3 regions of the Paenibacillus sp. FSL H7-0943 genome follow, and region 1 is predicted to be linked to each of the others. Evidence: predicted binding sites of a transcription regulator. Region 1 holds the regulator's gene; each other region holds the start of a gene.
The links. Region 1 encodes Rex, which represses fermentation and respiration genes when NADH is low (regulators of the CRP and FNR family bind a similar motif). Its sites were predicted from a motif close to TTGTGAAATATTTCACAA; they were not measured.

Region 1 (7,660 bases):
TTTGTGAGACTGTAGCTACGGTGGTAGCTGCGGGAGTCCCTGTACTGGGACATATCGGGCTTACTCCGCAATCCGTGAATATGATTGGTGGCTACCGGATTCAAGGCAAAGATGCCAAAGATGCGCAACGCCTGATGGATGAAGCTAAGGCGCTTGAGGCCGCAGGTGCTTTTGCAATCGTTCTGGAGCTGGTAACGGAAGAAGTAGCCCAAGCGATCTCTGAAGCGCTTAGCATCCCAACCATTGGGATCGGTGCAGGCCGTTACTGTGATGGACAGGTATTGGTTTTCCATGATTTGCTGCGATATGCCTCACCTTACCGTGAGAAACGTTTTGTCAAAACCTATGCGGATGTGGGTAATGTAATCCGTGAGGGCATCAGCCAATATGTGAAGGAAGTGAAGGAACGTTCCTTCCCAGATGAAAGTCACGTTTTTAATGCAGATGAAACGGTTTTGGAATCTTTATATGGCGCTGCAAGAAAGGAAGGGAAATAAATGAGAGTCGTCAGAAGCATGGAGCAGCTGCGCGAAGCTTTGGAGTATATGAGACAAGGCGGGCACGCCCCGATTGGGTTCGTTCCTACGATGGGATACTTGCATGACGGACATGCCAGTTTGCTTCGCCGGGCTGGAGAAATGAGCAACACAGTGGTAATGAGCATTTTTGTGAATCCTTTGCAATTCGGGCCAAACGAGGATTATGATTCCTATCCGCGTGACGAGCGTCGTGATTTGGAACTCGCTGAACGTGAGGGAGTAGATATTGTATTTATCCCCAGTGTGGAAGAAATGTATCCGCAGCCTACTCGGACTACGGTCTCGGTATCGGAGCTTACTACCCGGCTTTGTGGGGCTTCCCGCCCTGGGCATTTTGATGGTGTAACCACAGTGGTTAATAAATTCTTCAATGTCGTACAGCCGGATTATGCTTTCTTTGGGCTGAAGGATGCTCAACAAGTTGCAGTGCTTCGCCGAATGGTGTCCGATCTTAATATGAATGTCGAAATTATTCCTTGTCCGATCGTTCGTGAAGGGGATGGACTTGCACTCAGCTCACGTAACGTATTCTTGTCTCCAGAGGAGCGTAGTCAGGCATTGGTGTTATCTCGTTCCTTACGTGAAGCACGTCAGTCTATTGAAGAAGGAAAAGTAACAACCGTTGCTGAAGTGCGGGAATTGTTGACATCGGTTATTTCCAGCTCTCCTCTAGCGATGATTGATTATGCGGAGATCCTAACATTCCCTGATCTTGAAGGATTAGAGGATGAAGCTCTTTTATCAGAAGTGGATGGGGAAATTATTATAGCGCTCGCCGTGAAGTTTGGCAGAACACGCTTGATTGATAATAATGTATTTATACCAAAGGAGGTTGCTGCACTTGTTTAGACATATGATGAAATCCAAAATTCACCGCGCAACAGTAACGGAAGCGAATTTGAACTATGTGGGCAGTATTACCATTGATGAGAGCTTGATGGAAGCCGCGGACATTCTTGAGAATGAAAAAGTTCAAATTGTGGATAACAACAATGGTTCACGACTGGAAACCTATGTAATCCCTGGACCGCGTGGAAGCGGAGTGATCTGTCTTAATGGTGCCGCAGCTCGTCTTGTTCAGCCGGGCGATACAGTAATTATCATTTCCTATGCGATGTTGTCCTCGGAAGAACTGGAGTCACATAAGCCAACGGTGGTATTCGTGGATGAGAATAACAAACCAGTGAAGCTGGCTGATCATGAATTGCATGCTACAATCGCTTAATGTATGGACTTACGCCATGTAATGAATGGCAGGGATGAAAGACCCCGATCTCGCAGAAAATGAAGTCAGGCAAGCTGAACTGATTTCATCTTCAGTAAGGGGGGATCGCCCATGTTTCAACATTTGTTTGCTGAAATGAACAAGGTGCTTCAGGAGATCGTAACAGATTACCCTACAGCGGAGGGTGCCCGCCGGAACGAGCTTTTATGCAATTATAATATGCTGCATAGACTGAGCGATAAAGTGATGGATGAATGGCTCGCTTTTGCTGAGAAGCTTAGTTCCTTTCGCGAAAGTGCTGATTTTACAGCAGTGGTCGAAGAGGAAGTGCCGGAACAGGAAGCACCAGAGCTATGTATGGATTCCTTTGTAAGAGGTCAGGGGTATTATAAGCTGCTGATGTATGGAAAGTGTATTGATCAGTTTAAAGAAGTTATTGCGCAATACCCGGATAGCTTGGCTGCTCGATTATATTTAGCCATCTCTTATCTGCAGGAAGGTGACGGTGAGGCCGCTTGGAGTCATCTGAACCATATGCTGGGCTTGATACGGGAAACCAAGCTGAAAGCCATGGTTTATAATGCTTTAGGCTGCATACGAGCCTCACAGGAACGTTTCAATGAAGCGCAGGAATTGTTTGATCTTGCTTTGCAGCATGACCCTGCGCTTCCGGAACCAAACGTTAACTTAGAGGTATGCCGCCGTCGTGGAGGGAAGCTGCATTTTGGAAATCAGCTGGTTTCCCTTTTGTAAAAGAATAACTGTTTTGGAAATTTCCATTCAAGCGATGCATCCCCTGAACCAGTGGTGTGCATCGCCTTTTTTCGCAACTTCTGTTATGCTGATTAAGAGTCTCAATTGAAAGGGAATAGAATTATAATGAAATTTGCCGTGCTTGATTTTGAAACAACAGGAACCCAATCCGTGGGTGAAATTATCCAGGTTGGCCTTGCAATTATAGAAGAAGACCGGTCCATCTCCCGGGTATATGGTTCCTATGTCAAGCCCGGAACGCCGATTCCTCCTTTTATAACAGGTCTGACGGGGATTACCGAAGATGATGTTAAGGATGCGCCTGAGCTGGATGAGATGATGATGGAGCTTGTTCCGCTCTTGGATGATGTTGTGCTTGTAGGGCATAATGTCGCTTTCGACTTCCATTTTTTACAAAATGCTTTAGATCGTTGTGGTTATTTGCCATTTCAAGGGCGGATTTTGGATACGATTGATTTTCTGAAAATTTGCTTTCCTTCGCTCACATCTTATCAACTAGGCTCTGTCAGTGCTCATTTTGGAGTGACACATGATCGTCCGCATCAGGCAGATAGTGATGCACTTGCGACTGCTTTAGTGCTGTTGAAATGTCTTGAGGAGCTCTACGAGCTGCCGCTGCTTACGATCCAGAGACTCTGTGAGCTGTTTACCGAAGAGGATAGTGATCTGGGCTGGTACTTTGATGGTCTTCTGCGAGAGCGGGAAGCGGAGACGCTACAGCCCGAAGGTGATCTGACTTTCTATCGTCAATTAGCGCTTGCAGTAGGAGATTGGACGGAGTTAGCGCCACCTAGAGATGAGCATGCTGAGAATCCGCTAGCGAATTTATCTTTTACTGATTATATGGACGAAGTAACCAAACGACTTAAAGACACATTACCGCAGTATGAAAGCCGGGAAGCTCAGGATATTATGATCAATGAGGTGATGACGGCACTTGCCGAAGACAAACACCTACTGATCGAAGCGGGCACAGGAACCGGTAAATCGCTCGGTTATTTGTTGCCTGCCATATATCAAAGCGTTCGCACCAATGAAAAAGTCATGGTCAGCACTCATACCATTAATCTGCAGGACCAATTGCGCGAGCGGGATATCCCTTTGTTAACGCAGGTAGTTCCTTTTCCGTTTAAAGCTGCTATTTTTAAGGGAAGAGGGCATTATTTGTGTCTGCGTAAGTTTGAGCATAAAATTAATAAAAAGGACTTTATAAGCCCAAGGGAAGATGCGCTTACTGCAGCTCAGATGATTGTATGGCTCACTCAAAGTGAATCAGGGGATGATGAAGAGCTGAATTTAAGCGGCCGGGGCGGTGACTTCTGGGAGACGGTGGCAAGCGATACCGATTCCTGTCTGGGCCGTTCTTGTCCTTGGTTCCGCAAATGTTATTATCATAGGGCCAAGCATGAAGCTGGGATTGCTGACGTGGTTATTACGAACCACTCCAAGCTATTCGCAGATGTTAAGGCTGGGCACCAGCTGCTTCCGGCTTACGAGCATCTTGTCATTGATGAAGCACATCATTTAGAAGATGTGGCTGGTAAACATCTTGGCATGCATATGAAGCATTTCACTGTGGCACACACGTTATCGCGACTGTATAAAGATAGCCGAAACGGACAGCTTCCTGCTCTGCGTCAGATATTACAGTCGTCAGGCAGTGAAGAGGCTTCAGAATGGAGCGGAGTCATCGATCGGATCTACCCGGATCTGCTTACTGTCAAAGAAACCTGGGATGCACTCAGCGACAAGCTGTTCAGCCTATTGCCGGAACGCAGTGATGCAGGGGCAGGAGAAGCGGGACAACTGGTTATGCGGTTGCTTCCCGCCCGTAAGCCGAAGGATTGGGATGAATTGGTTGCGCTAGAGAACACTATGAATCTGACGTTAAGCGACATCATCCGTAAGGGTGATAAAATGCTTAACGAGATGCGTGACCAGGAAAGCCAATCCTCAGCAGACAGCCTTGTTACTGATATTAGCGGTTTATTTAAAGATTTGGCTTCCATACGTGAGCAAGTAAGATTCTTTATGGGGCTGAATGACGATAATGTAGTATATTGGCTGGAGGCAAATGGAAATTACCGCAGCAAATCACTACAGCTGTATGCCGTCCCTGTGGATGTTAGCAGCCAGCTTAAAGAGTTGTTCTTCGATAAGAAAAAAAGCATCGTGCTTACCTCGGCGACGCTATCTGTAGATAAATCTTTTCAATTTATGATTGATAATCTCGGACTTAACGAAGCTGTAGAAGAGGGACGTCTAATGACCTCACTCCTTCCATCTCCCTTTAAGTATCGCGAGCAGGCACTGCTAGTTATACCGCGTGATTTTCCTAGTGTGAAGGGGAGTGTGGGCGATGCTCGATTTGTCGATACACTCGTACAGTCATTATCGGAAGCTGCTAAAACAACACGTGGGCGGATGCTGGTTCTGTTTACTTCTTATAAAATGCTGCGTCAGGTATATGATCCGCTTAAAGAGGCTTTGGCCTCACAAGAGATTACGGTGCTTGGTCAAGGCGTGGAAGGTGGCAGCCGGAGCAAGCTGATCCGGCGCTTTCAGGACAGTGCAGCATCCGTATTGCTGGGGACGAGCAGCTTCTGGGAAGGTGTAGATATTCCAGGTGAAGCACTGACTTGCCTGGCCATCGTGAGACTTCCGTTTCAACCACCGAATCACCCGTTGGCGGAAGCGAAGTCGGAGTTATTGCAGGCCCAGAAGAAGAATCCGTTCATGAAATTATCTGTTCCTCAAGCGGTTATTCGTTTTAAGCAGGGATTCGGAAGACTGGTTCGCACGGCGCAGGATCGCGGAATAGTTATTGTTTATGATACAAGGGTTATTGAATCTCATTACGGGAAGTATTTCCTTTATTCATTGCCTGGTCCCAAAATGGAGCATATGCTTACTGATCAAATGGTCCCCCGCATAGCGGAATGGCTAGAGGATGGTGGCGCTTCTTAAAACGCTCGTCTTCAGTTTAGCTCCTCCTTATCCTTAAGGGCGGTGTGTTACAGTACCGTCCTTAATAAGGAGAGGTAGACGTTTGAATATGGATTTTCACAAGAACATTACTATTTTTAGGAGGAAAAATATGAAATCGGATAAAATATCAGAAGCCGTTGTTCGCAGACTGCCTGTGTACTTGCGTTTTTTGAATGATCTCCAGAATCGCGAAATATTAACAGTTTCCTCTCAGGAACTTGGACAAAAGCTTGATCTTAATCCCGCACAGATTCGTAAGGATTTAGCATATTTTGGTGACTTCGGCAGAAAAGGTATCGGCTATGATGTAACGTATCTTATTGAGAAAATCCGTCATATCCTGAAGCTGGATCAACAGCTTAATGTAGCTTTAGTTGGAGCAGGTAATCTCGGACATGCCTTGTCTAATTACAATGCATATCTCAAAGATACTATGAAAATCACGGCTATATTTGATTCGTACGCTCCTAAGGTTGGACGTAAGATCAACTCCCTTACTGTGCAACCGATGGATGAACTAGGCAGCACAATTCGTGAGCAAGGTATTCGCATTGCCATTATTACCGTACCTGATTCAGAAGCTCAAAATGTAGCAGATATCCTCATTTCTTCTGGGATTGAAGCGATTTTGAACTTTGCCCCTGTGATTCTGAAGACACCACCGAATATCCGGGTGCATGCAGCTGATTTTACAACTGATCTGCAAAGTCTTGCTTATTACTTGCGGGATGGAAAGGAAGAAAGTGAACATGAACAACAATAAAACGATAATTAAGGGCGGGTATTTTCTGACTCCGGGAACGGATGAGCCGGTTCTGAGTGGATATATGACTATTGAAGATGATTTAATCACTTACATAGGAAAAGAAGAGCCTCAGATGGAAGCTGGAGTGCAAGTGGTTGATGGCAGCCGTCTGCTGTTCATGCCTGGACTTGTAAACACACACGGTCATGCGGCGATGTCTTTGCTGCGTGGATATGGAGATGATTTAGCGCTACAAGTGTGGCTTCAGGAGAAGATGTGGCCAATGGAGGAAAAGTTCACCGGTGATGATGTATACTGGGGAACCTCCTTATCTGTATTGGAAATGCTGAAGGGTGGAACTACGACCTTCCTCGATATGTATGATCATATGGACCGAGTAGCCGAGGTAGCTGAGTTATCAGGTATCCGTTCCGTATTGATGCGTGGTGTGATCGGGTTATGTCCAGAGGATGTACAGAATCACAAGCTTGCGGAAGCGATTTCTTTTGCCCGTAACTGGCATGGAAAGGCTGACGGTAGAATTACTACTATGATCTCGCCACACGCCCCTTATACTTGCCCTCCTGACTTCCTGGTTAAGTTCGTGCAGGCAGCGCATGATCTGGATTTACCGATGCATACGCATATGTCCGAAACGAAACGTGAAGTGGAACAAAATGTGGCGGATTACGGGTTGCGTCCTGTAGCTCACTTAGAGAAGCTTGGAATGTTCACACGTCCCTCGATAGTTGCACATGGTGTTCATTTAAATGATGAAGAGATTGAGATCTTGGCTCGCCATAATGTGGGTGTATCTCATAATCCGGGCAGTAATTTGAAGCTGGCTAGCGGAGTGGCTCGGGTTACTGATCTTCTAAAAGCTGGTGTGAAGGTGTCTCTTGGCACGGATGGCGCGGCAAGCAACAATAACTTGGATATGTTTGAAGAGATGCGGCTTGCAGCTCTCATTCATAAGGGTGTCAGCGGTGATCCAACGGCTGTCCCTGCTCCAGAAGCTCTGCGTATGGCTACAGAATATGGCGCGCAGTCCATCTTTTTAAATAATGTAGGCAGACTTGCTGTAGGGATGAAAGCTGATTTCATTGCTATTGATATCGATCAGCCGCATTTGCTGCCACACACAGATCTGTTGTCTCATGCAGTTTACTCTGCTAGCGCTAAGGATGTTGAGCATGTGTGGGTGAATGGTAAACAGGTCATCAAGCATGGACAATGCTTAACCCTGGATGAGGAAGCTATCCGGCGTAAAGCGCAAGAAGTCTTCGAAGGTTTATTGAAGCGTTAAGTCTGGAGAATAACGAATAATTAATAGGCTGCGACTTTTTGCTTTTAGCAAAAGTTGCGGCCTTTTGTGCATTTTTAAGGCTG
Region 2 (7,660 bases), 1.1 Mb from region 1:
ACTTCGGTAACTTCCGTGGACAGCTGCGCCCTCTGCTCACGAACGCGTCCATGTATTCTCCGCTGCCCGAGTAACACAATTCCCGGTACAACGAATGCCGTTACCAGCATACCTATTACAAACAAAACGGCAATCCAGATCGAAAAGGTAGAAGTAAACAGCACCGTAGCCAAAAACACCATGACGACCATGATCGGAGGATAAGCGACTCGCAAAAAATAATTTTGCAAACTTTCCACATCCCCAACGATCCGCGCAAGCAGATCCCCGCTTCGATTTTTGTTCAATATACCAGGCGTTAAAGGAATAAGCTTGGCAAAAAAGGATGTACGTAAACGGCTAAGCATGGAGAATGTCGCCCGGTGAGAATACAAGCGTTCTCCATAACGACTCGCCGCCCGAAGCAGACCCAGCAGTTTGACCATGGAGGTGAGTACAATTAAAGTATAAAGCGGTGGCGCAAATACCGTTTGCGAAATCAGATATCCGCTCGCAGAAAAGAGTGCCACACCGGCTATGCCGGCGATAAATCCACCCAAAATCGAAAGAATGATATCCTTGCGCTCCTGAATCATCGCCTTTGACAGAACAGCCAGTTCATTCATGAGGATATCCCCCCTTTCCGCTCTACATCAATCATCTCGGCATACTGAGGCAGGCGCTCCAGAAGCTCGTCATGTCGTCCCGAGTCCACCAACACTCCATTGTCCATAAACAAAATCTTGTCGGCTTGTTGAATCGTATATAATCGGTGAGCTACCGTAATCATTGTAGCCGTTTTTGCCAGTTTGGCTATGGAGCGTTGCAGTACCCGCTCGGTGTGCAAATCAAGTCCAACTGTGGGTTCATCAAACAAAATGATAGCAGGACGCTTCAAAAAAGCGCGTGCTAAGGCAAGCCGTTGCTTTTCCCCACCAGACAGTCCCCGGCCTCCTTCACCAACAAAGGTATCAAATCCATGCTCTAATTGGGCTGTAAGCGCAGCGAGTCCTGCTTCTTCCCCCGACCGCTCAATTTCTGCTCTGGAGATGCTCCTACGAGCACCAATCGCAATATTTTCAGAAAATGTGCCTGCAAAAATATACGGATGCTGTGTAATGTAGCTAACATGTTCGAACCATTCGGTTTCATCGTATTGCGAGAGTGGACTTCCATTCACCAGAAGCGTTCCCGATTCTGGTTTCAGCAGACCGGCAATGAGATGTAGCAAAGTCGTTTTTCCGGAACCGCTTTTGCCAACAATGGCAATGTGTTCTCCTGGACTAAGCTGGATCCGCCCCGTCTTAAGCTCGAAAGAATCTGGAGCATACTGAAACCGGAGTTGGTCAATTACGATGGACGGCGGTATTAAAAGGTCTCCAGAATGGGTGAGTTCCAATTTGCTTATTCTGTCGGTCCTATCACCGACCTTATCCATGCTGTCGATCTCGTCGATTCCATCGGTTGTTAATGCTCCTTCAATGCCATTAGCGTCCCTGCTCCCCCCTGCCGTTTCCTCAAGCATCTGTTCCACCTTACGAACCGCACCCATACTTGTCCGGCCACTGTGAAAGGCCGTTCCCGTATTCTTTAACAGGTTGTAAAACTCGGGAACGAGCAGCAAAACGAGAAAGGCGGTGTGGAACGTCATAGCTTTGAAAACGAGCAACTGGATGGCCAGTTCAAGAGCGACAATGCCAATGCTAAGCATTACGATCGATTCCAGCATGAAGGTATTCGTAAACGCAATCTTCAAAATGCCCATTGTGGCATCACGATAACCCAAGCTACTGCGCTCGATCTCCTGTTGCTGACGGTAAGCCCGTCCAAATATTTTCAATGTCACCAGTCCTTGAAGAGAATCCAGAAACGTCCCTGAGAACTCAGCCAGTTGCGCATATTTTTCTTCGGATTTGTTCTTCGTTTTCAGCCCTACCAAAATCATGAACAGCGGGATGAACGGAGCAGTAAACAATAGAATGAAACCTGTGTTGGCATGTTGGATAAATGTAACGACCAAAATCAGAACCGGGATGATAGCAGCTTCCATCATACGCGGCATGTATTGACTGAAATAACTATCGGCCTCATCCACAGCATCCAGAGCAACACTGACCTTTCCTCCCGTCTGTCCACGAAGGGTTGAAGGCATGGAGGCATGAGTCAAGTTTTGCAGCACGGCAGCGCGCATATTTGTCTTAGCAGTGGCAGCCATATGTAAGCCAACTATACCGTTTCCATAAGACAACAGTGTGCGTACAGCCATAACAGTTAGAAGTATGCCGAGCAACAGGATAACCGATGAAAATGAAGCTTTCTCGACAAAAATCCGTTGGACTGCTTCAGCAAGCAGTCCAGCCTGACTCACAATAGCTATACCGAGCGCGAGCGAAATGATTGCGAGGAGAGCCCTGTTTTTCCTTTGTGAAGACATTTGTTGAGAAATCAGACTGGATTTCCTCTTCACAGATCACACCTCCTTTATCTATAGGCTTGTAGGGAAACCTCAAACATGCCGTAATGGATTAAACAGCTTTATTTTTTCCCTTTTACATAATCCGCATCAAACAGGAAGAGTTTGAAGACCAGAATAAGGGATGGGATCAACAGGCATAGACCGCCGATAAACACAATTACTAACGCTAAACCCATTGCCGGTGAAGTTGCACTGCTCTGAATCGTGATATACGGATCAAGAATATAAGGGTATTGCCCAATCCCATAAGCGAAAAAGGCACAGAAAAACTGCAACATGACGCATATAAAAGCTAATCCGTAACGGCGTCCGTTATATAACAGCCACATCGCGATCATAAAGAAAGCAACGGAAAGTGCCAGCAACCACCATAAATCCATCATATTTTGAAAATGGCGCTCATTGTGTTGACCCAAATAGATAAATGCTGTCAGTGCGAGGATTATCGTCGGTGTGCTCCAAAACAGGGCGTAGTTGCGCATCAGCTTCAACGCGGAATGATCCTCCGCCCGAGAAGCGTAAAATGTCAGAAATGAGCCGCTAATGAACAAAACGGACACGATTGCCAGTCCAACGATACTCCACGATAACGGATTGGTAAACAGCGCCCAGTAATCCAGAGAAACCGTCTCCCCCTGCTTCACGATAAAGCCGCCTTCAGACAAAGTTAGCGCCACTGACAACGATGCTGGAATAAGCAAACCTGTAGCTCCGTACAAAAAAAGATATACTATGTTTTTCTTGGAACCGTAATTTTCAAAAGCATAGAATGAACCGCGAATCGCAAGAAGAATCACTGCAATGCTTCCCGGAACAAGTAACGCGGAGCCATAATAATAGGCTGTGTCCGGAAAAAATCCGACGATGCCAATATAGAAAAAGATAAAAAATACATTTGTAATCTCCCATACGGGTGATAAATATCGGGAAATCAGACGATTAATGAGATGATCCTGCTTCGTTAAACGTGCATAAAAGGCGAAGAAGCCCGCTCCGAAATCAATGGAAGCTATAATTAAATAGCCGTACAAAAACAGCCAGAGCACCGAGATGCCAATCAATTCGTAACTCATCATTCAGTGCCCCCCTTTTCCGCAGATTGATTAGGATGATCCTTCATCCATTTCTCCATCTCAGCTTCTGCCGGATTATTGTTGAACAAGCGTCTTAGCACGATTACACACATACTGCCGAGTACGATGTACAAGAGCAATAAGGCGAAGAATATAATTCTTACATTCGGTGAAGACGTGGCCGCCTCCTCAACACGCATATATCCACGGATAATCCACGGCTGTCGGCCAACCTCCGCATAAAACCATCCCAGCTCAACAGCCAGAAAAGCGAGAGGGGCGCTCAGTGCGATGATGCGAAGCATCCATTTGTTAAGCTCATTACGCTTTTTCCAGAACACAAACAGAAAATATAGAAACGAAATCGCGAGCAGAGTAAATCCGATTCCGACCATTAAATCAAACAGATAATGAACGAGAAGCGGTGGCCATTCTTCCTTGGGGAATTCCTCGAGCCCCGTCACCTCTGCATTAAAGTCACCAAAGGCCAGGAAGCTGAGCAGCTTCGGCAGATGAAGAGCCCCTAGAACTTCATGCTCTGCATTCAGCCATCCCAATAGCACCAAATCCACACTGCTGCTCGTCTCAAAATGCCACTCTGCCGCTGCAAGCTTCTCTGGCTGATGCTCGGCCAAAAACTTGGCGGACACATCACCGGCTAACGTGTTCAGCAAACCGAATAGTAAAACGACTGCCATCATTAGATTTAAAGATTTTTTGTGGTATGCGGACACACCTTTTCTCAGCATCGCGAAGGCTGCAATCCCGGCTAACAAGGCAGCTCCAGTCAAATAGGCCGAGCTTAATACATGGAACACTTTGGAGAACGTCGCCGTATTCAGCATCGCTTGCACCGGGTTAATCGCTGTGAATTGGCCTGCTTCCATGACAAAGCCTTCAGGCTGGTTCATGAATCCGTTCACCGTCGTAATAAAAACGGCAGACATGCCTGCCCCGGCGACAATCGGAATCGTCAGCAGCCAATGGATATACGGATTTTTGAAGCGATCCCACGTATACAAATAAATGCCCAAGAAGATAGCTTCAAAAAAGAACGCGAACACCTCCATGAATAACGGAAGTGCAATGACATTCCCAGCCAGTTTCATAAAATTCGGCCATACCAGGGCCAGCTGTAGTGAAATCGCTGTACCGGTCACGACACCAACCGCCACAGAAATGACAAATCCTCGAGACCACCGCTTTGCCATAAGTGTATAATGGGGGTCCTTCTTCCGAATCCCGATAAACTCTGCTATAGCGATCATTAGCGGTATACCGACGCCAATCGTCGCAAAAATAACGTGGAACCCGAGAGTCAAGCCTGTCACCAGCCTGCTCCATAGCACCGTATCAATTGCCATTCTTTAATGCTCCCTTCAAAACACTGTTCATTTTTCTATGATTAGGCCTGCTAACTGTTGGCTGCATTCAATATCAGGTTTAGCAAGGTTCAGCGACATCGTTGCCTGTTCGTTTTAGTATGACGTTCATCGTTCTTTGCTATGTAAAAAGAGAAAAAATTCACAAAGCAAGAGTTGGCGAGCCCGATTTACCTGATACTGAGCAGTCAAAATTATAATGTGACCTAATAATTAAAATCATCTTATCTTAAATTGCAAGTAATTCAATCACAGATATCTCTTAATCCCTAAACGTTCAAGAAAGGGTCAAATCTTTCTGACAACTCAGTGAATAACACAAAAAGTACCCAAAGGAGCTATTGATTGATTAGTGCATATGTGATGTCACAAGTTCCCTCCTACTTCGATGCTGGCAAAAAAACGATATTTTCTCTATTTTTGAGCCGTAATATATCCCCCTTTTGCAACAAAAAACACTGACTCAAATCATCAGTGTTTTTTGAATTAAAGCTAATGTCATCTTCGTCATGACAAATCTTGATCTGCCAATATCATTTAGTACGACCGTAGAAAAAAGAATACACATCTGATTTCCCAAGCTTAGTCGTCTCCGTTCCGTCCACTAGCTTTACCGCTTTCAACAACGATACAATTTGCGTATGCATTAGCTTTGCATCAAATTTGTCCATCTCTCTGTTGTCACTTTCCACGAGCAGATAGTCGGGCATTGGAATGAAACCAATCACCGGTATCCCTGCTTCAAATAAGGGCTGACTCTCTCCAAACTCAAACTTGTTATGTCCACGCAATAATACAGTACGTGTGCTATCTGTCTTTTCAATAGCCTTCAGCCAAATGGCTGCCATCATTTCATTGCCCGCATAGGTATATTCTGTACTTATTTGTCCAGTTGGACCATAGTGACCCGTATCATCGTCCTTCCACTCCATGCTGCCTAAATGCTCAACCGTAATTCCAGCTACAGCTTTTAAATGGCCATTCTTGCCATCCCACAGCTCTCGATGCCCCTCCATCCAGGTGGAAGTTGCCTGAGAGGAACCTTTGAACTCCGGTAATCTAAAATGCCCTGTCACAAAAGCAAATATCATCGTACGTTCCGGCTGCTCCTGCTGTAAGTAACGAATCATAGACAGCATGCCCACAGCGCCATTCTCCTCCACCACATTTATCCCATCCGTATGAGTATTTACGATAATTGCTTCGTCTTTATTCTTACCGTCAATTTTCACATAAAAGGATTCTGTTGGGGCATCTTTTTGTATTTCCGCTTCTAAAATAACCGTACCTTCTTTATGCTCCTGAGCTGCGCTGATCACCTTTTTCCCTTCCGTTTCATTAACCCAAATCGCAGGGATTCCAGCATAATCGGTGGTAAAAGGCACATATTGCTCTTCAACCTTATCGTCAGATACCCCTTTCCAGACTAAAACAACAGCTTTTACGCCCATTTCCTTCGCTTGCTCCAATTTAGCTTCTTTTAATGCTGTAGTGAGGACCAGATCGCCTTCATTTGGGGCAATTTGGTTGTCCATTGGTGATGAATCCCGCATATTCATAACGATCCCACTTGGAAAATTTCTGAAATTCTCAATTTCAATGACAGCAATTTTTCCGCTGGCCTGGCCATATTCACCACGCTTCGTATACACCAGCTCCCCAGTTACACCTTTTTCGTCAGTTTCCCCGGAATAGGGAAAAGCTGAAGAGACATGAATTTCCTGCTGATCAATCATTAAAGTACTGTTCTTTTCTTCCCATCGGTCAAAAGTATAGCGATCACGATAAACTTGCAGCCCCATATCAGATACCTGCTGCTCCAGCCAAGCAATAAACTGATTGTGACCCTCAGAGCCGGTTGTACGGCTTCCAAAAGAATTCATTACTTCAATATCTTTGAGCATCACTGCTGCAGAATCCAAATTGCGTTCATCGATCGTCACTGTCGTATCAGCAGCTAATGCTACAGGTGTTGTAATAGGTTTTGCATAGACTCCAATACCCCAAAGTGCAGTAACGATAAGTGCAGCAATGCTGAATAACACTTTACGAACCACTAGAAACGGAGTAACTCTTCTGCTTACCTTTTGCCCCAAGAGTCCTCTCCATATGCCCGCTATGATCAGCAAGAGGATAGAAAGCGCAAGCAGCCAAAAATTTCTTGTTAGTAAGAATAACCCTTCTGCCACCATCGCACTAATAAATACTACATGTAACTTCTCACGCTTCTTTAATAGTAAAAAAGAGATGCCTAATTCTGCTAATAAAAAGATGATGGTCACGATTGAGATTACCGTTTCTTCGCCAATGAATACCGTAGCACTTAGTGCTAGGATCAAAAGCAGCACTGCTGACAATCGTCTATATAAGATTTCTAACATGACGCCCTCCCATTTTAACTAACGATTATTTTGACATTACATTTGTAATGCCTTATGGTTTTAGCATATTGAAAAGACTCATGAAAAACAATGAAACGAACATCAGAATGTACAAACGGAGGGGAAATGTCATCTCAAATCATGAATTATACAGTCCAAATACCTCTCAGCATCGTTCCAATAAAGAAACCAACCGTTTGACAAGAGAAGCCATCTGTACGGCATTAGTCTTCTTGATCCAGGAACAGCCTTTTGACAAAATCACCATCACCGATATTGTGAAGCGCGCAGGGGTTTCTCGAACAGCCTATTACAACAACTATTCCTCCAAGCAAGAGATCCTGGTGGATTTGGTCGATTCGCTTATTT
Region 3 (7,660 bases), 3.1 Mb from region 1:
GGAATTGACATTGCAGCTCCGGTTGTGTGATGCCATCCCAGAGGTTTCCCATGCTGTATTCTTCATCCCCGACGAACTGGTGACAAGGAAAAAGCTCTCCCCAAGGGGTGACGGCAAGATATTCGGTTCCTGAACCACAGCCAGTGATTCTCTTCTGGATGCAAGGTCCTTCCGAGAGGTCTAGCATGTAGTGATAAAAGGTAAAACCCTTACCTTGTTCACCGCGACCGATCATTTCCTTCGCGAGAATTTCGTACTGGTTGTATATCTCCGGCAGGTCCTCCTCGGTAAGTGCATAGGGCTCCTTTGGATCACAGATGACCGGTTCCATCGAAATTTTGTCAAAACCAAGGTCTGCGATATGAAATATATCGTTGGTGAAATCGACATTGTTACGAGTGTAAGTTCCTCGTACATAGTACTCTTGGTCTCCGCGCTTACGAACGAATTCCTGGAACTTCGGAAGAATATGATCATAGCTGCCTTTTCCGTTAACCGTTTGGCGAAGCCGGTCATGAACCTCTTTTCTTCCATCCAGGCTTAATACGACATTGTACATTTCCTGATTTAAAAACTCGGTGACCTCATCGTTCAGCAGCATCCCGTTCGTCGTGAAGGTGAAGCGGAACTTCTTTTTGTATTCTTGTTCTTTGCTTCTTGCATAAGCTACGATCTGTTTAACCACTTTCCAGGCTAAAAGTGGTTCCCCGCCGAAAAAGTCAATGTCCAGGTTTCGATGATGACCTGAGTTTTCAAGCAGATAATCGATAGCTTTTTGTCCAACCTCATAGCTCATGATTGCTCGATCTCCGTTGTATTTCCCCTGACTAGCGAAGCAATAGTCACATGACAAATTACAGGTATGCGCAACATTGAGGCAGAGTGCCTTGACATAAGTTTTGCGTTTTTTTAAATCGAGCGAGAGGTTCTCATACTCATCTTTTGTAAAAAGCTGTCCATCATTTATAAGCTCCTCGATATCCACGATGGTTTCTCGAATGTCGCTCTCGGAAATGCTGGAATCATCTTTATATTTATCCAACATTGTTGTCACGATTTGATCGACAGAAGTTTTCTCATAATCCGCTATAATTTCATATGCTAGGTCATCAACAACATGCACCGAGCCACTATAGGTATCGAGCACGATATTGTATCCGTTTAGTTTATATTGATGAATCATACTTACTAATCAAGCTCCTTTTGCACACAAGTAGAAACGGCTTCGCCATCCTTTAGGGATAGTATCCATTTCTTAAAAATAGCCGCCCATCAGCAGAGCAATGGGCGGTAAAATTCCGAATCCTATCTGTTCATTGCATTTTCACACTTCTGGTTTGCAACGCCGCAGGAAGTTTTACAAGCGGACTGGCAAGAGGTCTGGCATGCGCCGCATCCGCCGTGTTTTGCGGTATCCATCAGTTTGCGGGTGCTTAGGGTTACGATTCTTTTCACGTTAAATAACTCCTTCTGTAATTTCTTGTGTTCACTTTCACTTAATTTCCATGGAACATCGTAGCAACATCACGCAAGTACGTCTATGATGCCCGTCACCTAACAGAGTAGAGAGGGCTTAAACATAAGTATCAACGTTAATTTTCGTGCAATCGTTCATGCTTGTGATCGTAGGATGCGGTAGCCGGAACCAGAGTCAGGGCAATACTAAAAAAGTGAAACAAAAAAGAGACGGCAATGATGCCATCTCTTTAACAACATTTTTTCTCATACTTGTCCGTAAAGTCCAATAAATATAAGGATCTCATAGCACTGTATCCTTCCTTACCAGTAGAGCGACACTCTCCACATGCGTGGGTAGACAGTGTGAACAAACTTATATGAGGAGCCTAAGACACTCTTGACAGTTTATCTGCTCTTGAATAATCAATGAAGTTATTTATTTTTATAATGTACTACGCCTTAGTTCATAAAAATATTGCACTATTGGATGCTTTAACTTCATCTTCTCACTCATGTTTAAAATCCAACCGTTTTGATAGAAGGCGGCTCCGAGCATAACATCTATGGCGTGCTGCAGAGGGACGAGAATGGCCCTCCTATCCATAACCGAACGGATGCTTTTTGTACTCTAAGGGGCTTGAGCCGACTCTATTTTTGAACACACGACTAAAATAGTACTGGCTCTTATACCCTACCTTCACGGCCAGATCCCCGATTTTGATATTCGGCATTACGTCATCCAGAATCTCCTTCGCCTTCGATATCCGAAGCTCGGTGACATAGTCAAGGAATGAAGCACCGATTTCTTGCTTCATACGCTTACTAAGATAGGTTTGGTTGATATGAAATAGTGCTGCTACTCGAGTAATAGACAGCTCCGGATCCTGATAATGACTGTCAATATACTCGGTCACTTTTTGGATAAGCACTGTTCCATCCCCTGTATACCCGGGAAGCTCCCGCTCCTTATCCACCCTGTCTTCATGTGAATGCAAAGGATATTTTACCTGAAGATGCTCATCGATCCGATGAAGCAGCTTGTTCAGATCACTCTTCGGCACAGGTTTCAATACATAATCGAATGCTTGCAGTTGCACGGCTTGACGCGCATATTCAAAGTTATCGTACCCGCTGATGATGACAACCAGAACCGACGGGCAGCGTTCGCGCAATATGTTCATCAGATCGAGCCCATTCATATTCGGCATGTTGATGTCCACAAGACATACATGTGGTGGGGCTTCCTCCACCATATTCAATGCTTCGTTTGCACTTTTCGCTTCTCCTGCAACCTCAAAAAGATACGGACTCTCCTCAATGTATTGTCGCAAGCCTTTGCGAATGATCGTTTCATCATCGACGATGACAATCTTCCACATCTTCATTCCACTCCCCGTCCAAAGGTATTCGAATGACCATAACGGTAATGCCATCTTCGCTCTTCACTGCAAGGCCATATGGCACTCCGTAAGCTAGTCGAATGCGATGGTTTACACTGTATAGCCCAAAGCCTGTGGCAGAACGATCATATGTATCATCAAGAAGGGCTTGATTTATCTGCACAAGCTTCTCTTCCGGAATCATAACCCCATTATTTTCAACCTTAATGACCAAATAATCGGCCTGTTTATATGCTGTAATCGAAATTTTGCACTTTTGATCCCCAAGTGGCTTAATCCCGTGATAAATCGCATTTTCCACCAAAGGCTGCAGTATGAAGCGAACGACTTGGCACTGAGCAAGCTTTTCATCATATCGAAGCTCGTAGTCCAGAATCTCCTCATATCGCACACCTTGAATATGAAGATAACTCTCGACATGGTACAACTCCTGATCAAGCAGAATGTAGGGACTGCCTGTGCCAAGCCCTAATCGGAAATACGCGCTAAGCGCTTCCACCATCTCCACCACATTGTCTGCTCCATGTTCCGTTGCCATCCACTGGATCGTATCCAATGTGTTGTATAAAAAGTGCGGCTTGATCTGCTCATGAATCAGTCTGAGTTCCATCTCCTTTCGGTCCTGCTCCACAGCGTATAATTGAACAAGCATGTCATTGAAGCTTCGTCCAAGATCGCCGATCTCATCCGAGCGCGTAACATCTGCTCGTATGGTTTGGTTGCCGTTCTGCACATTTTCCATTACCTGGCGAAGCGACTGAATTGGACGAATAATGGAAGAAGCAAGCAGCACCAGAAAGACGATAAACGCACTACCGATAAGAACGCCTACCAGCAATGCAGTCCGCTGGGTTTTGATCACCGCTAACGATAGACTTGAATTCGGTACTTTGAGTACTAACTTCCAGCCTTCCACATTTTGAATTGGAGCCTCAAATACACTCATGTTCTTCTTATCTGCTGTATCCTCCGCTCCATCTTCTTCACCCAGCTCTCTGCAATCGACGATAAGCTGGCCTGACTGGTCATATAGCATTACATCTTGAGCAATCTCCCTCATCTTCTTGACGGAGACGGCTGCGGCAATATAAGCTACCTCATCATTCACCGATGGATTCACGCGATAAAGAATGACGACGATTTCGGCTGCATTCGCTTTGGATACGATCGGATTGCTTACCACATAATTGGAATCTGAATTCAGCAGTTTTCGATAGTAGGGTCGGTTTAGTATCGAAAAAGGCTTGTCCCTTGCTGACCAGGAATTTCCGTGAATATCCACCACGCGTATGGATTCGTACTCTACTTTCTTCTTCGCCTCGAACTTATCGAACTCTTGCAGCAATTCATCTCGTGTCCACTGATGGTCCGAAGCTAGAGAAGCAAGCATGTCTATCTCTCCAATGCGCTGATTAAACCAATAATCAATCTGGTCGCTGCGTGCAGTAACCACTTGCTGCGTTAAGTTCTTATTCAAAGGGACAACCGTATGGTTCATCTCCAAATATATTGTTACAAGCAATGCAACGAACAGCAGCAAGAAGCAGCCTCCTGCGATTAACGTAATTTTTAAGTGAATTGATTTCATTGTAATCATAGCCCTTCACAATATCCGTTTCTTACATGCCCGAAAAAGACAAAAAAACACTAATCTGTGCAAATACATAATGCTGTACTAAATCTATAATAGGTCTTGTGCATATTTTCACATGAAATAACATTCATGTCTAGGCTAGAGATAAAGGATTTGCCTAGCAAATCTTCCTCTCCCTAGTGTATGTAACCAATCCACAACAGAATGAAGGAGATATTATGCGAACTCACACGAAAAAGCTGTTATCTATTCTACTAGTCCTCAGTCTTATGTTCACGCTTGCTGCTTGCGGCAGTAAAGATGCAGAGCCCGCTGCAGATGCAAACGGAGTTCAAGTCTTTGAAGGAGTTGGGCAAGGTAAACATGGCGATATTAAAGTACAAGTCTCCTTATTAGATAACAAGATCACTGACATTAAAGTGACAGAGCATAAGGAAAATGAAGTACTTGCAGAACCTGTTTATACGCAGCTCAAGCAAGAGGTCATGGCAACTAACAGCGCAAAAGTTGATGCCATTAGCGGATCTACAGTTACAAGCAAAGGATATCTCGAAGCCATTCAAGATGCAATTACGAAGTCTGGACTTACCCTTGTCGCTGGCGCTGCAGTCAGTGGAAGCAAAGACAAAGAAGAAGTCGAGCAAACCTATGATGTTGTCGTCATCGGTGCCGGGGGTGCTGGCTTTAGTGCGGCTATCGAAGCGAAGAGCGCTGGAGCTAATGTAGTTCTGCTCGAGAAAATGCCAGCTGTTGGCGGCAACACATTGATTTCCGGTGGTGAGATGAATGCGCCTGACAACTGGGTTGAACGTGCTCTTGGCATCACAGATGACACGGCTGACTTGTTCTATAATGATACGATGAAAGGCGGAGACAACCTCGGGGATCCAAAGATGGTTCGTATTCTTGCCGACAATGCTCTAGCATCTGCCGAATGGCTGCGCGATGATATCAAGGTAGAGTTCTTACCTGATCATCTGTTCCAATTTGGTGGCCATTCCAGAAAACGTGCGTTGATTCCTGTAGGTCATACAGGTGTTGAATTGATTACTAAGTTAAAAGCCAAAACAGACGCTGATCAAATCACGATCAAAACGAATATGAAAGCCGAAACCTTGCTGAAGGACGAAAGCGGCAAAGTAACAGGTGTAACTGCGACTTCGGGTACTGGCGACAAAATCACATTCCATGCGAACAAAGGCGTCATCATCGCTACCGGTGGTTTTGGATCCAATGTAGAGATGCGTAAGAAGTATAACCCTACAATGGATGAAAAATATATGACTACCGATACACCAGGATCTACAGGTGATGGTATCGTTATGGCAGAAACGATTGGCGCCAAACTGACAAACATGGAGAGTATTCAAACGTATCCAATCTGTAATCCTGAGACAGGTGTTATTTCTCTGGTTGCAGACTCCCGCTTCGATGGTGCAATCCTGATTAACCAAGAAGGCAAGCGCTTCGTTGAGGAATTAGAACGTCGTGACGTTATTTCTAAAGCAATTCTTGCCCAAACGGGTGGATATACGTATCAATTATGGAATCAAGGCATTGAGGATATTGGTAAAACGATCGAAGTTCATCAAGACGAATACGATCAACTCGTTAAACAAGGCTTGCTCTTTAAAGCCGATACGATTGAAGAGGCGGCTGATTTCTTTAAAATTGACTTGAACACTTTGAAAGAAACGATTAATAAAGTAAATGATTATGCGAAAACAGGTAAAGACCTTGATTTCAAACATCGCGGTGGATTGAAATCTCTTGAAAAAGGCCCTTACTACATCGAAAAAGCTGTACCCTCCGTTCACCATACAATGGGCGGCTTGGTGATCGACGAGAAGACTCGCGTTTTGAATGAAAAAGGCGAAGTCATCCCTGGGTTGTTCGCTGCAGGTGAAGTAACAGGGGTCATTCATGGTACAAACCGTCTTGGCGGTAATGCCATCGCTGATATCTTCACATTCGGCCGGATTGCAGGCAAACAAGTTGTAGCAGAGTAATCTTATTTTTTGTGTAACTGCTCTATTAATAAGTTATCCTTAAAAATGTACAAGATAGTTTGTAAAGTGCAGGTTGACTCTAACTTTCAAGCTGCCCTCTATGACATAGCAAACCGCCCTGTTCGCAACATTGCGAATGAAGTGCCCCCTTAAAGTTAGACAGGTATATAATTAAGCGACTTGTTGGGCCTGAGTTCGGTACTGTACCGGACTCAGGCCTTTTAGTTTTGCCTTAATTCGCTTGTTTTTGTAATAATCGATGTATTTTGATAGCTCTTGTTTGAAATGTGTGATACTTTCGAATTCCTTTAAATATAGAAATTCAGATTTCATGATACCAAAGAAGTTCTCAATGACGGCGTTGTCGTAGCAATTACCTTTACGGGACATACTTTGCTTGATATCTCGTTCTTCAAGGGCATGACGATACTGCTTCATCTGATAGTGCCAGCCTTGGTCAGAATGAATAAGGAGGTTATCTTCATCGGTTAATCGACGGAATGCTTGATCTAACATCGTTGAAACAAGCGAGTAGACAGGCCTTGAACCGATTGTATACGTAATAATCTCACCATTATATAGATCTAGAATTGGAGATAAGTACAGCTTTTCTCCAAATAATTTAAACTCTGTAATATCCGTAACCCACTTCTCATTTGGATTCTCAGCGTGGAAGTTACGTTCTAATATGTTCGGTGCGAGTTTGCCAATCGTCCCTTTATAGGAACGATATTTCTTCATACGTACCACACACTTTAAACCCAATACCTTCATCAAGCGTTGTACCTTTTTATGATTCACATGGTGTCCTCGATTCACTAACTCGTCACGAATACGACGATAACCATAACGACCCTCATGCTCCTCGTAAATCGCTTGAATAACGTCTTTTAGCTCCTTATCTCTATCGGGCATACCAAACGTTTTTACCACGAAATAATACGTACTACGAGGGATATCTGCTAGCTGCAGGAGGGCTTTCACCGAAAATTCGTTCCTTAGTTCATAGACTACTCGTGCTTTGTCTTGTTTGGTGATTTTTCCTTGTTTTGAATTAAGGCATTCAACTTTTTTAAATATGCATTTTCCATTCTCAAACGCTCTACCTCTGCTTGTAATGCCTCAACAGACCCTTCTTTTAACGTTTGAATCTTTCGTTTATTAGGTTCTTTTTTCATGGATGGACGCCCCTTCTTCTT

Region 2: a site for Rex is predicted at 5,041-5,058, ahead of NSQ55_RS15630 (cytochrome ubiquinol oxidase subunit I). Genes of this name have one in related genera too.
Region 3: a site for Rex is predicted at 4,552-4,569, ahead of NSQ55_RS03560 (flavocytochrome c). Genes of this name have one in related genera too.

The regions. Positions count from the first base shown of each region.
Region 1 covers NZ_CP150148.1:4,637,458-4,645,117, reverse strand. Annotated here, with positions in the region: gene panB (3-methyl-2-oxobutanoate hydroxymethyltransferase) at 1-497, shown strand, start outside; gene panC (pantoate--beta-alanine ligase) at 498-1,388, shown strand; gene panD (aspartate 1-decarboxylase) at 1,381-1,764, shown strand; gene NSQ55_RS20315 (hypothetical protein) at 1,876-2,517, shown strand; gene dinG (ATP-dependent DNA helicase DinG) at 2,644-5,505, shown strand; gene NSQ55_RS20305 (redox-sensing transcriptional repressor Rex) at 5,636-6,289, shown strand; gene NSQ55_RS20300 (amidohydrolase) at 6,276-7,577, shown strand.
Region 2 covers NZ_CP150148.1:3,580,164-3,587,823, reverse strand. Annotated here, with positions in the region: gene cydC (thiol reductant ABC exporter subunit CydC) at 1-605, opposite strand, end outside; gene cydD (thiol reductant ABC exporter subunit CydD) at 602-2,446, opposite strand; gene NSQ55_RS15635 (cytochrome d ubiquinol oxidase subunit II) at 2,515-3,531, opposite strand; gene NSQ55_RS15630 (cytochrome ubiquinol oxidase subunit I) at 3,528-4,892, opposite strand; gene NSQ55_RS15625 (hypothetical protein) at 5,444-7,291, opposite strand; gene NSQ55_RS15620 (TetR/AcrR family transcriptional regulator) at 7,372-7,660, shown strand, end outside.
Region 3 covers NZ_CP150148.1:803,779-811,438, reverse strand. Annotated here, with positions in the region: gene scfB (thioether cross-link-forming SCIFF peptide maturase) at 1-1,183, opposite strand, end outside; gene scfA (six-cysteine ranthipeptide SCIFF) at 1,306-1,455, opposite strand; gene NSQ55_RS03570 (response regulator) at 2,055-2,837, opposite strand; gene NSQ55_RS03565 (histidine kinase) at 2,812-4,398, opposite strand; gene NSQ55_RS03560 (flavocytochrome c) at 4,671-6,461, shown strand; partial or broken gene NSQ55_RS03555 (IS3 family transposase) at 6,633-7,660, opposite strand, start outside.